Regions from separate parts of the Streptomyces sp. NPDC012769 genome, predicted to be linked through region 2. Evidence: riboswitches for the same ligand, from Rfam matches in the RefSeq annotation. Region 2 holds a riboswitch; each other region holds the start of a gene.

Region 1 (5,645 bases), on a different contig from region 2:
TCGGCGTCAACCCGAGCAACGACGGCAACATCATCCGGGTGGTGTTCCCCGAGCTGACCGAGGAGCGCCGCCGCGACTACATCAAGGTCGCCAAGGGCAAGGCCGAGGACTCGAAGATCTCGATCCGCTCCGTGCGCCGCAAGGCCAAGGAGACCATCGACAAGTTCGTCAAGGACGGCGAGGTCGGTGAGGACGAGGGCCGCCGCGCGGAGAAGGAGCTCGACGACACCACCGCGAAGTACGTCGCGCAGGTGGACGAGCTGCTCAAGCACAAGGAAGCCGAGCTGCTCGAGGTCTGATGAACGACTCATCCTGGAGGGCCCCGGCCACCACCGGCTTCGGGGGACCCGACCAGGGGCCTGCCCCGGCGGGTCCCGCCTACGAAGGGCGGCAGGCGGCGCAGACTCGGCCCATGCCCATCGTGTCCGACGATCCCGCCGGCGACAACCAGGACGATCACGACCGGGGGGCCGCTCAGCCGAGCGGTCCCCTGTTCCGTGACGAGACGCCGCACGAGCACCCGCAGGAGCCCATGTCCAGCCCGTCCCAGCCCGCGCCTGCGCCTTCGCCCCGGCAGAAGCCGCGGCAGAAGAAGAGCGCGGGTCGTGACCTGGGTGCGGCCATAGGAGTCGGTCTCGGCCTCGGTGCCGTCATCATCGCGTCGCTGTTCGTCTGGAAGGCGGCGTTCGTCGGGGTGATAGCGGTCGCCGTCGTGGTCGGCCTCTGGGAGCTCACCTCCCGCCTCCAGGAACGCAAGGGCATCAAGGCCCCGCTGGTCCCGCTGGCGGTCGGTGGCGCGGCGATGGTCGTCGCCGGCTATGTGCGGGGCCCGGAGGGCGCGTGGGTCGCGATGGCCCTCACGGCCCTCGCCGTCCTCGTGTGGCGGATGACGGAGCCGCCCGAGGGCTATCTGAAGGACGTCACGGCGGGAGTCTTCGCCGCCTTCTACGTGCCCTTCCTGGCGACCTTCGTGGCGCTGATGCTGACCGCCGACGACGGGCCGTGGCGGGTGCTGACCTTCCTGGTCCTCACCGTGGTCAGCGACACCGGCGCGTACGCGGTCGGCTGGCGCTTCGGCAGGCACAAGCTCGCCCCGCGCATCAGCCCCGGCAAGACCCGTGAGGGTCTGCTCGGCGCGGTCGCCTTCGCCATGGCGGCGGGCGCGCTGTGCATGGAGTTCCTGATCGACGGCGGCACCTGGTGGCAGGGCCTCCTCCTCGGCCTCGCGGTCGCGGCGAGCGCGACCCTGGGCGATCTGGGGGAGTCGATGATCAAGCGTGACCTCGGCATCAAGGACATGGGCACCCTGCTCCCCGGGCACGGCGGCATCATGGACCGGCTGGACTCGCTGCTGCCGACGGCGCCGGTGGTGTGGCTGCTGCTCGTCCTGTTCGTCGGAAGCGGTTGATCAACGCGCTGACCAGTGCTTTTCCACGCGAAGGGCTCGTTGTCCACAGGGCGGCGAGCCCTTCGTCGTAACTCTGCGACACTGGTATCACCATGCCCAAGCCCGGAGAACTCACTTTCGTCGCCCCGCGCGGAGCCAAGCAGCCCCCGCGGCACCTCGCCGACCTCACGCCCGCAGAGCGCAAGGAGGCGGTCGCCGCGATCGGCGAGAAGCCGTTTCGCGCCAAGCAGCTGTCCACGCACTACTTCGCGCGGTACGCGCACGACCCGGCGGAGTGGACCGACATTCCCGCGGCCTCGCGCGAGAAGCTGGCGGGGGAGCTGCTGCCCGATCTGATGTCGGTCGTGCGGCACGTCTCGTGCGACGACGACACCACCCGCAAGACCCTGTGGCGGCTGCACGACGGCACGCTCGTCGAGTCGGTGCTGATGCGCTACCCGGACCGGGTGACCATGTGCATCTCCTCGCAGGCCGGCTGCGGCATGAACTGCCCGTTCTGCGCCACCGGCCAGGCCGGTCTCGACCGCAATCTGTCGACGGCGGAGATCGTCCACCAGATCGTCGACGGCATGCGCGCCCTGCGGGACGGCGAGGTGCCCGGAGGGCCGGCGCGGCTGTCGAACATCGTCTTCATGGGGATGGGCGAGCCGCTCGCCAACTACAAGCGGGTCGTCGGCGCCATCCGCCGGCTCACCGACCCCGAGCCCGACGGCCTGGGCCTGTCCCAGCGCGGCATCACCGTGTCCACGGTGGGCCTGGTCCCGGCGATGCTGCGGTTCGCCGACGAGGGCTTCAAGTGCCGTCTCGCGGTCTCGCTGCACGCGCCCGACGACGAGCTGCGCGACACCCTGGTGCCGGTCAACACCCGCTGGAAGGTCCGCGAGGTCCTCGACGCCGCCTGGGAGTACGCGGAGAAGTCCGGCCGCCGGATCTCCATCGAGTACGCCCTGATCCGGGACATCAACGACCAGGCCTGGCGTGGTGACCTGCTGGGCCGGCTGCTGAAGGGCAAGCGGGTGCACGTGAACCTCATCCCGCTGAACCCGACGCCCGGCTCGAAGTGGACCGCGTCCCGCCCCGAGGACGAGAAGGCGTTCGTCGAGGCCATCGCCGCCCACGGCGTGCCGGTCACCGTCCGCGACACCCGCGGGCAGGAGATCGACGGTGCCTGTGGACAGCTGGCCGCCGCCGAACGCTGACCTTGTAGTCTGAGCTCGAACACATCTGCATATTCCGACAGGGGAGCGCCACAGCGCTGAGAGTGCGGTGACCGTCAGACCGCAGACCCTCTGAACCTCGCCCAGGTCATTCTGGGTAGGAAGTTCGGTCGTAACTCGAGCTGTTGCGCCCTGCCCGCGTCCGGTGTCCCCCGGCCGCGGGCAGGGCCGCGTCTCTTCCTGGCCACCCCCAGGAGGAAGTCCAACGTGAACACCAAGAAGGCAGCCGCCGCCGCGCTCGCCGCGGCGCTCGGCGTCACCACCCTCGCCGCCTGCGGCACCGACGACGTGCGCGACGCGGCGGGCAAGAGCGGCGGACCCGCGCCCAAGACCGTCACGCTCGTCAGCCACGACTCCTTCAACGCCTCCAAGGAAGTGCTGGCGGAGTTCACCCGGCAGACCGGTTTCACGGTCAAGGTCCTCAAGAGCGGCGACGCCGGCGAGGCCGTCAACAAGGAGATCCTGACCAAGGGCGCCCCCCAGGGCGACGTCTTCTTCGGCGTCGACAACACCCTGCTGTCCCGCGCCCTCGACAACGGCATCTTCACCTCGTACGAGGCGAAGGGCCTCGACCGGATCCCCGCCGCGCTCCAGCTCGACAAGGAGCAGCACCGGGTCACCCCCATCGACTCCGGCGACATCTGCGTCAACTACGACAAGCAGTACTTCGCCGACAAGAAGCTCGCGCCGCCGCAGACCTTCGACGACCTCGCGAAGCCCGCGTACAAGGACCTCCTCGTCGTCGAGAACCCCGAGCGGTCCTCCCCGGGCCTCGGCTTCCTCCTCGGCACCGCCGCGAAGTACGGCGACACCGGCTGGCAGGACTACTGGAAGAAGCTCAAGGCCAACGGCGTGAAGACCGTCGACAGCTGGGAGCTCGCCTACAACCAGGAGTTCTCCGGCTCCGCGGGCGGCAAGAAGGCCAAGGGGGACCGGCCGCTCGTCGTCTCCTACGCCTCCTCCCCGCCGGTCGAGGTGCTCTACTCCGAGCCGCAGCCGAAGGTGGCCCCCACCGGCGTGTCCACGGGCACCTGCTTCCGGCAGACCGAGTTCGCCGGCCTGCTGAACGGGGCGAAGAACCCCGAGGGCGGCAAGGCGTTGATCGACTTCCTGATCTCCAAGAAGTTCCAGGACGACATGCCGCTGCAGATGTTCGTTAACCCGGTCACGAACGACGCGACGCTCCCGGAGCTGTTCACCAAGCACGGTGTGGTGATCGACAAGCCGGAGACCATGGCGCCCGAGAAGATCGCCGAGAACCGTGACCAGTGGATCCAGCAGTGGTCGTCGCTCGTCCTGAAGTAGTCCGCTCGGGCCGCCGGGGAAGCGCGGCGCGGCTGGGGCTGATGCTCCTGCCCGTCGCCTTCTTCGCGGTCTTCTTCGCCTGGCCCGTCGTCTCGATCGTCGAGCGCGGGCTCAGGCCGGACGGCCACTGGGAGCTCGGCCGGTTCGGCGAGACCCTGAGCCGGCCGGAGATCCTCGACGTCCTGTGGTTCACGCTGTGGCAGGCCCTCGCCTCCACCGCCCTCACCCTGCTCGTCGCCCTGCCCGGCGCGTACGTCTTCGCCCGCTTCGACTTCCCCGGCAAGCGGATCCTGCGGGCCGTCGTCACCGTGCCGTTCGTGCTGCCCACCGTCATGGTCGGCACCGCGTTCCTCGCCCTCGTCGGCCGGCGCGGGCTGCTCGACGAGTGGTGGGGCGTCCGGCTCGACACCGGCGTCTGGGCGATCCTCCTCGCCCATGTCTTCTTCAACTACGCCGTCGTCGTCCGCACCGTCGGCGGCCTCTGGTCGCAGCTCGACCCCCGCCAGGAGGAAGCCGCCCGGGTCCTCGGCGCCTCCCGCCTGCGGGCCTGGCGGACCGTGACCCTGCCCGCGCTCGGGCCCGCCGTCGCCGCCGCCGCGCTCATGGTCTTCCTGTTCACGGCGAGCTCCTTCGGCATCGTGCAGATCCTCGGCGGACCCGCGTACTCCACCCTGGAGACCGAGATCTACCGGCAGACCGCCGACCGGCTCCAGCTCTCCACCGCCGCCGTCCTGACCATGGTCCAGTTCGTCGCCGTCGGCACCGTCCTCGCCGTCCACGCCAGGACCGTGCGGCGCCGCGAGACGGCACTGAGGCTCGTCCCGCCGGAGCGGACCGCCCACCGGCCGCGCGGCACCGCGCAGTGGGCGCTGCTCGGCGCCGTCCTGCTGTCCATCGCCCTGCTGATCCTGGCCCCGCTCGGCGTCCTCGTCGAACGGTCCCTCGCCACCCCCACCGGCTACGGCCTCGCCCACTACCGGTCGCTCCAGCGCGTCGACGAGACCGGCACCTTCCTCGTGCCGCTGACCGACACGATCGTCAACTCGCTGCAGTACGCGCTCGCCGCGACGGGCATCGCCGTCCTCGTCGGCGGGCTCGCCGCCGCGGCCCTCACCCGGCGCGCCGGGCGGCTCGTCCGCGGCTTCGACGCGCTGCTCATGCTGCCGCTCGGCGTCTCCGCCGTCACGGTCGGCTTCGGCTTCCTCATCACCCTCGACGAGCCGCCGCTCGACCTGAGGGCCAGCTGGATCCTCGTCCCCCTCGCCCAGGCGCTGGTCGGCGTCCCCTTCGTCGTACGGACCATGCTGCCCGTGCTCCGGGCGGTCGACGAGCGGCTGCGGGAGGCCGCGGCCGTCCTCGGTGCCTCGCCCTGGCGGGCCTGGCGGGAAGTGGACCTGCCGCTCGTCCGGCGGGCGCTGCTGATCGCCGCCGGTTTCGCCTTCGCCGTGTCGCTCGGAGAGTTCGGCGCGACGGTCTTCATCGCCCGCCCCGACAACCCGACCCTGCCGGTCGCCGTGGCCCGGCTGCTGGGCCGGCCCGGCGAGCTCAACTACGGCCAGGCCATGGCCCTCTCGACGATCCTCATGGTGGTGTGCGCGGTGTCCCTGCTGCTCCTCGAACGGCTCCGTACCGACCGGACCTCGGGGGAGTTCTGATGCTGACGCTCGGACAGGCGACCGTACGGTTCGGGGCCCGCGCCGTGCTCGACACGGTGG
Region 2 (5,645 bases):
ACCAGAAGTAGGGCACCGGGTCGTAGGGCGCGGGGGCCTCGCCGAGGATGTCGGCGGCGACGGTACGGGGGCCCTGGAGGGCGTTGTCCCAGTGGTGGACGAGGAGCCGTTCGCCGTAGCGGGCCGACGGGAAGGAGGCGCAGTCCCCGACCGCGTACACGTCGGGCAGCGAGGCGCGCAGGCGATCGTCGGCGGTGACCGCGCCACTCGGGTCGAGCGCGACGCCGGATCCGGCGAGCCAGCCGGTGGCGGGCCGGGCGCCGATGCCGACGACGACGGCGTCGGCGGGCAGCTCCCGGGGGGCGGTGGAGGCGGCCGGGGCCGCCGAGGCCTCGGAACCGGTCGCGTCCTCGTCGAGGACGACCCGTCCCTCCTCGACCTGCCGCACGCGCGCGTGCAGGCGGAGTTCGGTGCCGCTCTCGGCGTACCAGGCCGCCATGGGAGCGGTCACCTCGGCCGGCAGGGCGCCGGGGAGGGGACGGTCCGCCGCCTCGACGACGGTGACGGCGCAGCCGGCCTCGCGGGCGGCGGTGGCGAACTCGGCGCCGATCCAGCCGGCGCCGACGACGACGATGTCGTGGCGGCGTTCCAGGACCGGCTTGAGTCGGGCCGCGTCGTCCAGGGTGCGCAGCAGGTGGACGCCGGGGACGCCCTCGCTGCCGGGCAGGGTGAGCGGATGGGCGCCGGTGGCGACGACGAGGGTGTCGTACGGGACGGGGCCGGCCTCCGTGTCGACCTCGTGGTCGGCGGCGCGCAGGCCGGTGACCTCGACGCCGAGGCGCAGCTCGACACCGAGGTCCTCGAAGTCGATGTCGAAGGCGGAGTCCTCGGCCTTGCCGAGCAGGACCGCCTTGGAGAGCGGCGGCCGGTCGTAGGGCTGGTGGGGCTCTGCGCCGATGAGGGTGACGGGGCCCGTGAAGCCCTGCTCGCGCAGGGCGACGGCGGTCTGCACGCCCGCCATTCCGGCGCCGACGATCACGACGTGCCGACCGCTGCGCGGCGCGGCCGGGGCGGCGGCTGACGCGGGGCCGGGCTGTACGGCGGCCGGGGTCCCAGCCGGGGCAGTGGTCGCCTCCGGGCCGGGACGCACGGCGGCCGGGGTTCCGGTCGGGGCGGCGGCTGTCGGGTGCGGCGGGGCGCCGGGGGTGGCGGGCGGCCGGGTGGCCGTCGGCTCCATGGGGTCGGCGCTGTTCTTCCCGCTGGACTGCTCGCTCTTCTGCTCGCTCACACGGCCACCTTACGCATCTGACGAACCGTCAGGAAGGGAGGGGTCCTGTGGCGCTCCGCCCTCGGCGGCTAGTCTGGCCGCCGTAAAGCACTCGCGGGAGCCCGGACGCACCGGGCTGAGAGGGAGGCTGGCCGGCCTCCGACCGTACGAACCTGATCCGGGTCATGCCGGCGAAGGGAGGGGCTGGACGCCCATGTCGCGTACGAGCAGTACTTCCGACGTCCTCGTCATCGGGGGCGGGATCATCGGCCTGGTCACGGCCTGGCGGGCCGCGCAACGCGGACTGCGCACCGCCGTGGCCGACCCCGAACCGGGCGGCGGGGCCGCCCGGGTGGCGGCGGGCATGCTCGCCGCCGTCACCGAACTGCACTACGGCGAGGAGACCCTCCTCGGCCTCAACCTGGCCTCCGCCCGCCGCTACCCCGACTTCGTCGCCGAACTCGCCGAGACCACCGGCCACGACGTCGGCTACCGCGCCTGCGGCACCCTCGCCGTCGCGCTCGACGCCGACGACCGGGCCCACCTGCGCGAACTCCACGCCCTGCAGACCCGCTGCGGACTCGCCTCGGAATGGCTCAGCGGGCGCGAGTGCCGCCGTCTGGAGCCCATGCTGGCGCCCGGCGTGCGGGGCGGGCTGCGGGTGGACGGCGACCACCAGGTCGATCCGCGCCGGCTCGCCGACGCCCTCGTGGCCGCCTGCGAGCGGGCCGGGGTGGTCTTCCACCGGACTCGCGCGGAGCGGCTCACGGTGGTGGGCGACCGGGCGCGCGGCGCGGTCCTGGCCGACGGGGCAGAGCCGGCGGCGGAGCAGGTGGTGCTGGCCGCGGGCAGCCTCAGCGGCCGGCTCGACGGCGTACCGGCGGACGTGCTGCCGCCCGTTCGGCCCGTGAAGGGGCAGGTGCTGCGGCTGCGGGTGCCGCCCGCGTACGCGCCGTTCCTGTCCCGGACGGTCCGGGCGGTGGTCCGCGGCAGCCAGGTCTACCTCGTCCCGCGCGAGAACGGCGAGCTCGTCGTCGGCGCCACCAGCGAGGAGCTCGGCTGGGACACCACCGTGACCGCGGGCGGGGTCTACGAGCTGCTGCGCGACGCGCACGAGCTGGTGCCCGGCATCACCGAACTGCCGCTCACCGAGACCCGCGCCGGGCTGCGGCCCGGCTCCCCCGACAACGCGCCGCTGCTCGGCCCGAGCGCCCTGCCCGGCCTGCACCTGGCCACCGGCCACTACCGCAACGGGGTGCTGCTCACCCCCGTCACCGGCGACGTGATGGCGGAGGCGCTCACCACCGGCACGCTGCCGGACGAGGCGCGCCCCTTCACCGCCCGCCGCTTCCTCCCCGCGCACCTGGAGCACGCATGAACACCCCCCAGAACACCTCCGCGGACCCTTCCGTGACCGTGACCGTGTCCGTGAACGGAGAGGCCCGCGTCCTGGCGGGCCCGCTCTCCCTCGACGCCCTCGTCGCCACCCTCACCACGGCCTCCGCCGGGGTGGCCGCCGCCGTCAACGAGACGGTCGTGCCGCGTGGCCGGTGGGCCGCCACCGTGCTCGGCGAGGGCGACCGGATCGAGGTCCTGACCGCGGTGCAGGGAGGCTGAGCGCGATGTCCGACGACGTTTTCCCGCTCGGCGGTACGGATTTCTCGTCCCGCCTGATCATGGGCACCGGCGGGGCGCCCAGCCTCGACGTGCTCGAACGCTCCCTCGTCGCCAGCGGCACGGAGCTGACGACCGTGGCCATGCGCCGCCTCGACCCGAACGTACGCGGCTCGGTCCTCTCGGTCCTGGACCGGCTGGGCATCCGCGTCCTGCCGAACACGGCGGGCTGCTTCACGGCGGGCGAGGCGGTCCTCACGGCCCGGCTGGCCCGGGAGGCACTCGGCACCAACTGGATCAAGCTGGAGGTCATCGCCGACGAGCGGACCCTGCTGCCGGACGGCGAGGAGCTCCTCTCCGCCGCCGAGACGCTCGTCGACGACGGCTTCGTCGTGCTGCCGTACACGAACGACGACCCGGTGCTCGCGCGGAAGCTGGAGGACGTCGGCTGCGCGGCGATCATGCCGTTGGGTTCGCCGATCGGCTCCGGCCTCGGCATCCGCAACCCGCACAACTTCCAGTTGATCGTGGAGCGGGCGGGGGTGCCGGTGATCCTGGACGCGGGGGCGGGGACGGCGTCGGACGCGGCGCAGGCGATGGAGCTGGGCTGCGCGGCGGTGATGCTCGCCTCCGCGGTGACCCGCGCCCAGGAGCCCGTCCTGATGGCGGAGGCGATGCGCCACGCGGTCGAGGCGGGCCGCCTGGCGCACCGGGCGGGCCGCATCCCCCGCCGCCACTTCGCGGAGGCGTCCTCCCCGCACGACGGCCGCGCCCACCTCGACCCGGAACGCCCGGCCTTCTGAACGCCCGGCCTTCTGTCCGGACAGGGCCCGGTCCTCCCCCGCCCCTCCCCGACCGCGACGCGCGTCACAGGTGCGCTGCAGTCGGGGCGGGGCCGGCCGGGGGGCTCCGCGGCACTCGTAGACTCGGGGCCGTGGACACGACCCTTCAGGACCCTCTCGTCGGGCGGCTGCTCGACGGCCGCTACCGCGTCGACGCGCGTATCGCCGTCGGCGGGATGGCCACGGTCTACCGGGCCGTGGACACCCGTCTCGACCGGGTGCTCGCGCTCAAGGTGATGCACCCGGACCTGGCCACGGACGCCGCGTTCGTGGAGCGGTTCATGCGCGAGGCCAAGTCCGTCGCGCGCCTGGCGCATCCCAATGTGGTCGGGGTCTTCGACCAGGGCGCGGACGGCGCGTACGTGTATCTGGCGATGGAGTACGTCGCCGGCTGCACCCTCCGCGACGTGCTGCGCGAGCGCGGCGCGCTCCAGCCGCGGGCCGCGCTGGACGTCCTGGAGCCGGTGCTGGCGGCGCTGGGGGCCGCGCACCGGGCCGGGTTCGTGCACCGGGACATGAAGCCGGAGAACGTCCTGATAGGGGACGACGGCCGGGTGAAGGTCGCCGACTTCGGCCTGGTGCGGGCCGTGGGCTCGGCCACCGACACCACCGGCTCCGTCCTCGGCACCGTGTCCTACCTCGCCCCGGAGCAGATCGAGCACGGCACCGCCGACACCCGCGCCGACGTGTACGCCTGCGGGGTCGTCCTCTACGAGATGCTGACCGGTGCCAAGCCGCACTCCGGGGACACCCCCGCCCAGGTGCTCTACCGGCACCTGAACACCGACGTGCCCGCGCCCTCCGCCGCCGTCCCCGGCCTCCCCGTGGAGCTGGACGAGCTGGTGGCGGGCGCCACCGCCCGCGATCCCGAGCTCCGCCCGTACGACGCGGTCGCGCTGCTCGCCCTGACCCGCGAGGCGCGCGCCGCCCTCAGCGAGGAGCAGCTGGACGCCGTACCGCCGCAGGCCCGTGCCCAGGAGCGGAGCCAGGCGGAGGACCGGACCAGTGTGATCCCGCGCGTCCGGCCGCTGCCCGTCGAGCACACCAGCCGACTGCCCGCTCCCCCGCCCCCTCCCTCGCCCGGGCCCGACGCGGCCCGGCGCGGAGCGCCCCGCGGGCCGTTGCTGATCGTCGCCGCCGTCCTGCTGGCCCTCGGCCTCGGGGCCGGCGTCTGGTACATCAACTCGGGTCAGTTCACCCGCGTCCCCGCCGTCCTCGGTCAGACCGAGGAGCAGGCCACCCGGCGTCTCGCCGACGCCGGCCTGGACGTGGGCACCACCCGGCGCGCGTACAGCGACGTGTACGAGCGCGGCACGGTCATGGCCGTCGACCCGGCGCCCGGCGAGCGGATCCGCGGCAACGGCTCGGTGACGCTCACGCTCTCCCGCGGTCCGAAGATCGTGAAGGTGCCGAACCTCAAGGGCACCCCGCTCGCGGAGGCGAGGAAGGCCCTGGCCGAGGAGGGGCTGGCGCCGGGCGTCATCACGTACGCCTTCAGCCGGTCCGTCGCCCAGGGCGCGGTCATCGGCTCCGACCCGGAGCCCGGCACCGAGCGGAGCCCGGACTCGGCGGTCGCCCTGGTCGTCAGCAAGGGCGTGCCGATCGAGATCCCGGACGTCACCGGCGAGTCGCTGGCGGACGCCACCGCCTCGCTCCAGCAGGCCGGCCTGAAGGTGGCGGTGGCACCGGAGCGGATCCACTCGGCCGAGGACGCCGGAGCGGTCGCCGCGCAGTCCCTCGCCGAGGGCAGCCGGGCCGCCAAGGGTGACACCATCACCCTGACCGTCTCCAAGGGCCCCCGGATGATCGAGGTCCCGGACGTCGTCGGAATGAAGACGGACGAGGCGCGCGGCGAGCTGGAGGCGGCCGGCTTCCAGGTGAAGGTCGAGAAGACCTTCCCGTTCCTCGGCGACACCGTCACCGGCCAGTCCGTCGAGGGCGGCGCGAACGCCCCCGAGGGCTCGACCGTCACCATCACGATC
Region 3 (5,645 bases), on a different contig from region 2:
AGGTGGCGCGGGGCAGCGTGGTCTATGTGCCGGCCGGGGTGCCGCACAAGTTCCACCACATCACGGAGGACCTGCGGGTGATGGTGGTGTTCTCGCCGCCGGAGGCCTGAGCCCGGAGGCCCGAGCTCTGAGGCCTGTCTTCCGCACCGGGACCCCTTAGGGGGCGGATCAGGGAAGAGCGGGGGCCGCGAGGCCCCCGCCGGCTTGGTCCGCGCCCCTAGCATCGAGGGTGTCCGGCGCACAGCGTGCCGGCGTCCATCGGAGATGAGGTACGCGCAATGGCGGTGAAGGAGATTCTCGCGGGGATGCCGTGGTGGGTGAAGTGGGTCGCCATACCCCTCATCGCCCTGGTCGTGTTCGGCGGTCTGATCACCAGCGTGCTGACCTTCGTGGTCGGCCTGCTCTTCAAGCTGCTGGTCTTCGTGGCCCTGGTCGGCGGTCTCGTCTACGTGGTCCGGAAGTTCACGTCCTCGTCGACCTCGCGGGGGGACTGGTAGCCCGTAGCACTGGTTACCCGTCGGTATGAAGTCCTCGCCGGGCATTAGCCCGGCCGAGCGAACGCTCAGGTTGAAACCGACAATGGCCCTCAGACCTGCCATTAGAGTGGAAAAGCTCTGCCGCCCCGGGAGCCACAGGCGAAGACCTTCGGTGTCGACCTGCGTGATCGTGTCTGTCCCCGGACGGGTCCGCCACCGGGCCCACCGGTCCCAGGTCGCGGTGGGCGCGCGGGGGCGGCCCCCGCGGGCGGGTGCGACGCACTCGTCGACACGCCTGGGGGTGACCTTTGGCCACTGCTTCGCAGTCCGCTGCTCCTACGCTGATCGGCTCGGTGCAGAGGGCGCTGAGACTGCTCGAGGCCGTGGGCTCCCACGAGGAGGGGGCACCCGCGAAACAGCTCGCGCGAGAGGCGGGGCTTCCGCTTCCCACCGCGTACCACCTGCTGCGCACCCTGACGCACGAGGGTTATCTGCGTCGCGAGAAGGGTGTGTTCGTCTTCGGGGACGCCGCCGGCCGTCTGATGGGCGGCGGCGTTCTGCAGAATCGTCGCACCAAGATCGAAGACTCTCTCGCCCACTGGCGGGACGCCATCGGTGTCCCCGTCTACTTCGCGATCTACCGCGAGGGCGAGATCGAGCTCGTCGCCGTCGCCGACACTCCTTCCGCCCCCGCCGTCGAGGAATGGGCGGACTTCCGGGAGACCGGGCACGCGCACGCCATCGGGCAGTGCCTGCTGAGTCAACTTGATCTGAAAAGTCGTCAAGACCACCTCGACCGGCATCCGGTGGAGGCCATCACCCCGTATACGGTGCGTAATCGCCGTGCCCTTTTGGACCGTTTGGGCGGTATGGGGCGAATGGAACCCCTGGTGGAGCGCCAGGAATATGCGCTCGGCACGGTCTGTGCCGCCATCCCCATCACCGCGGGGTCCACGGCGGCCGCGATGGCGATTTCCGTCCCCCTTCACCAGGAAGAACGGTTGCTGCCAGCGATCGAGCAGCTACAGAACGAGATCGGAAGACTCTTCAGTTCGCTCGCGTTCTCTATCAGTATCTGAAAAATCACTCCTTGTGATCTGATAGCGCGTGCAGCACGATGGCGTCAAGAGGGCCATGGGGGATCATTCCTGGCCGTTTCGACCACAGCTTTCAGCAGCGTGTTCACACAACTGCTCCATCTACTGCGGGGTACAAGATGCGAGAGACGGTTCAGGCCGAGGTCCTGATGAGCTTCCTCGTCTCCGAGGAGCTCTCCTTCAGGATCCCGGTGGAACTGCGATACGAGACCCGCGATCCCTATGCGGTGCGGATGACCTTCCACCTTCCCGGAGACGCGCCCGTCACCTGGGCATTCGGCAGGGAACTGCTGGTCGACGGGATCAACCGGCCCAGCGGGGACGGCGATGTGCACATCGCTCCGACCGATCCCGAAGGGCTGTCGGACGTGATGATCCGGCTCCAGGTCGGCAGCGACCGCGCCCTGTTCCGGGCGAGCGCGCCACCGTTGGTCGCCTTCCTCGACCGTACGGACAAGCTCGTTCCGCTCGGTCAGGAACGGACACTCGGCGACTTCGAGGACAACCTGGAGGCCGCACTCGGTCGCATCCTGGCGGAGGAGAACGCCGGCTGAGGCGACGCGGCCCGCACGGAGCGCCGACGGCCTCGAACCCGACGGCCTCCCACCCGACGGCGTCACAGGCGCCGGGTCACTTGGCCCGGCGCCGCCGTCCGCCCCGGCCCGACCGCTGGCCCCCGGCCCCCGGCCGCTGCTCGGCGGCGCCCGGCCGGTCGGCCGAGACGACCAGCGCCGCCAGGCCGGTGGTCACGGGGACGGAGGCGACCAGACCGATCGAGCCGATCAGGGTGCGCACGATCTCCTCCGCGACCAGTTCGCTGTTGGCCACCGTTCCCACGCTGCTCTGCGCGATCGAGAACAGCAGCAGCAGCGGCAGCGCCGCACCCGCGTACGCCAGGACCAGGGTGTTCACCACCGAGGCGATGTGGTCGCGGCCGATCCGGATCCCGGCCCGGTACAGCGCCCGCGGGCCCATCTTCGGATCGGCCTGGTGCAGTTCCCAGACCGCCGAGGTCTGGGTCACCGTCACGTCGTCCAGCACGCCGAGCGAACCGATGATCACGCCGGCGAGCAGCAGACCGGACATGTCGATGTCCGGGTAGAGCCCGTGGATGAGACCGGTGTTGTCGTCCGTGTTGCCGCTCAACGAAGCCCAGCCGATGAACAGCGAGCCGAGCAGGCCGATGAGCAGCAGCGAGACCAGCGTCCCGAGCACCGCGACCGAGGTGCGGGCGGAGAGCCCGTGACACATGTAGAGCGCGATCAGCATGATCGCGCTGGACCCGACGACGGCCACCACCAAGGGGTTCGAGCCCTGGAGGATCGCCGGCAGGATGAAGAGGGTCAGCACCAGGAAGCTCACTGCCAGCGCGATCAGCGCCATCACCCCGCGCAGCCGGCCGACGACCACGACGGCGAGCGCGAAGATGCCGGCCAGCAGGCCGATCGGCAGTTTCCGGTTCACGTCCGTGACGGAGTACTGCAGGTCGCGCGGCGCGTCCGGGGCGTACGCCACCACCACGCCCTGCCCCTCGTGGAGTTGCCGTGGAGCGTCCGGCTGGACGATCTCGGTGAACTTCCGGCCCTTGTCCGGCCCGGTGGTGACCTCGACGGTCGCCTTCTCGCACTGGCCCTGCTGGGCGTTGACCGCCTCGCGGCCCTGGGAGGTGGAGGTGTCCCCGGTCGGTGGGACCTGCGCGGCGTTCACGTCCTTGCAGTCGACCTGTTCGACGGCGACGACCTTGCCCTGTTCGGTCTGCCGGTCGAAGCCCACCCCGGTGCGCTCGTGCGCCGGGGTGCCGCCCGGCCACAACACCAGGAGCCCGACGACCACGGCGGTGGCGAAGGGGATCAGGACCGCGGCGATGACCTTGCGCAGATGCCGGGACACCGGCGCGGCGGGGCCGTGACTGTGCGCATGGGAATGCCCGTGGCCGGACCCATGAACAGGTCCATGGCCAGGTCCATGACCGGGCTCGTGCCCGTGCTCGTGGCCGTGCGGTTCGGGGGTCTGCTGCGAGGAGGTCACCGACCGATCATCGCAAGAACGTCAGGGCCCCCACTGTTCAGCACGCCAGTGATGACGCTAGCGTGGTGACACCTTTGCACACGCGGGAGCTCGGAGCACCGGGCTGAGAGGGCGCTGACGACCAGCTGCGCCGACCGCCGAACCTGTTACCGGGTAATGCCGGCGTAGGGAGATAGGTCTCATGACCATTCAGGACGCACGCACGCCTGCCTCCAGCCAGGACGAACAGAGCGGCAGCGGCCGACAGGAGCGCACGCCGGGCTGGCACAAGGGATACGTCGAGGGTTCCCGCCCCGACCTCCGGGTGCCGGTCCGTCAGGTGCACCTCACCAACGGCAAGGACGTGACGCTGTACGACACGTCCGGTCCGTACACCGACCCGACCATCGACACCGACGTACGGCGCGGACTGCCGCCGCTGCGCGAGAACTGGATCATCGCGCGCGGTGACACCGAGGAGTACCCGGGCCGCCCGGTCCGGCCCGAGGACGACGGCATCAAGCACACCTCGCCGCGCGGCGGCGGGCTGAAGAACCTCGACGCGGTCTTCCCGGGCCGTCCCCGGCTGCCCCGCCGGGGCCGCGACGGCCAGGCCGTCACGCAGCTCGCGTACGCCCGCCGCGGGGAGATCACCCCGGAGATGGAGTACGTCGCGATCCGCGAGAACGTCTCCCCCGAGGTCGTACGGGAGGAGATCGCGGCGGGCCGCGCGGTGCTGCCGGCGAACGTCAACCACCCGGAGATCGAGCCGATGATCATCGGCAAGCGGTTCCTGGTGAAGGTCAACGCCAACATCGGCAACTCCGCGGTCACCTCCTCCATCGAGGAGGAGGTGGAGAAGATGACCTGGGCCACCAAGTGGGGCGCCGACACGGTCATGGACCTCTCCACCGGCCGCAACATCCACACCACGCGCGAGTGGGTGCTGCGCAACTCCCCCGTGCCGATCGGCACCGTGCCGCTCTACCAGGCCTTGGAGAAGGTCGACGGCAAGGCCGAGGAGCTGACCTGGGAGATCTACAAGGACACGGTCATCGAGCAGGCCGAGCAGGGCGTGGACTACATGACCGTCCACGCCGGCGTGCTGCTGCCGTACGTGCCGCTGACCGCCCGCCGCAAGACCGGCATCGTCTCGCGCGGCGGCTCGATCATGGCCGCCTGGTGCCTCGCGCACCACAAGGAGAACTTCCTCTACACGAACTTCGAGGAGCTCTGCGAGATCCTGGCGGCGTACGACGTCACGTACTCGCTCGGCGACGGCCTGCGGCCCGGCTCGATCGCGGACGCCAACGACGAGGCGCAGTTCGCGGAGCTGCGCACGCTCGGCGAGCTGAACACGATCGCCAAGCGCCACAACGTGCAGACGATGATCGAGGGCCCGGGCCACGTCCCGATGCACAAGATCAAGGAGAACATCGACCTCCAGCAGGAGATCTGCGAGGAGGCGCCGTTCTACACGCTCGGCCCGCTCACCACGGACGTCGCTCCCGCGTACGACCACATCACCTCGGGCATCGGCGCGGCGATGATCGCCTGGTGGGGCACGGCGATGCTCTGCTACGTGACGCCCAAGGAGCACCTGGGCCTGCCGAACAAGGACGACGTGAAGACGGGCGTCATCACCTACAAGATCGCGGCCCACGCGGCGGACCTGGCCAAGGGCCACCCGGGGGCGCAGGAGTGGGACGACGCCCTCTCGGACGCGCGGTTCGAGTTCCGCTGGGAGGACCAGTTCAACCTGGCCCTCGACCCGGACACGGCCCGTGAGTTCCACGACGAGACGCTGCCGGCGGAGCCCGCGAAGACGGCGCACTTCTGCTCGATGTGCGGCCCGAAGTTCTGCTCGATGAAGATCTCCCAGGACATCCGCCGCGAGCACGGCGGCGACCTGAAGGCGGACGAGATCGAGCAGGGCATGGCCGAGAAGTCGGCCGAGTTCGCGGCGGCCGGCAACCGGGTCTACCTGCCGATGGCGGAGTAGCCCGAGACCGCCGCTCCGTACGGCGCCGGCCCGCGACCCCGGGGGAGTCGCGGGCCGGTCCGC

Evidence for each region. Region 2 has a riboswitch for thiamine pyrophosphate ahead of thiO (glycine oxidase ThiO). Riboswitches for the same ligand answer to the same signal wherever they lie in the genome.
Region 1: it holds a riboswitch for thiamine pyrophosphate, as region 2 does, so the genes downstream of both, ACFY7C_RS24665 (thiamine ABC transporter substrate binding subunit) here and thiO (glycine oxidase ThiO) in region 2, are expected to answer to the same signal.
Region 3: it holds a riboswitch for thiamine pyrophosphate, as region 2 does, so the genes downstream of both, thiC (phosphomethylpyrimidine synthase ThiC) here and thiO (glycine oxidase ThiO) in region 2, are expected to answer to the same signal.

The regions. Positions count from the first base shown of each region.
Region 1 is NZ_JBIBCP010000004.1:753,830-759,474, forward strand. It holds gene frr (ribosome recycling factor) at 1-299, shown strand, start outside; gene ACFY7C_RS24655 (phosphatidate cytidylyltransferase) at 299-1,408, shown strand; gene rlmN (23S rRNA (adenine(2503)-C(2))-methyltransferase RlmN) at 1,501-2,607, shown strand; TPP riboswitch at 2,637-2,747, shown strand; gene ACFY7C_RS24665 (thiamine ABC transporter substrate binding subunit) at 2,833-3,930, shown strand; gene ACFY7C_RS24670 (ABC transporter permease) at 3,972-5,585, shown strand; gene ACFY7C_RS24675 (ABC transporter ATP-binding protein) at 5,585-5,645, shown strand, end outside.
Region 2 is NZ_JBIBCP010000002.1:1,001,357-1,007,001, reverse strand. It holds gene ACFY7C_RS13635 (NAD(P)/FAD-dependent oxidoreductase) at 1-1,228, opposite strand, end outside; TPP riboswitch at 1,312-1,424, shown strand; gene thiO (glycine oxidase ThiO) at 1,422-2,585, shown strand; gene thiS (sulfur carrier protein ThiS) at 2,582-2,824, shown strand; gene ACFY7C_RS13620 (thiazole synthase) at 2,830-3,624, shown strand; gene pknB (Stk1 family PASTA domain-containing Ser/Thr kinase) at 3,756-5,645, shown strand, end outside.
Region 3 is NZ_JBIBCP010000005.1:185,364-191,008, reverse strand. It holds gene ACFY7C_RS26050 (cupin domain-containing protein) at 1-110, shown strand, start outside; gene ACFY7C_RS26045 (DUF5326 family protein) at 279-497, shown strand; gene ACFY7C_RS26040 (IclR family transcriptional regulator) at 785-1,555, shown strand; gene ACFY7C_RS26035 (SsgA family sporulation/cell division regulator) at 1,693-2,127, shown strand; gene ACFY7C_RS26030 (YibE/F family protein) at 2,204-3,601, opposite strand; TPP riboswitch at 3,674-3,789, shown strand; gene thiC (phosphomethylpyrimidine synthase ThiC) at 3,783-5,582, shown strand.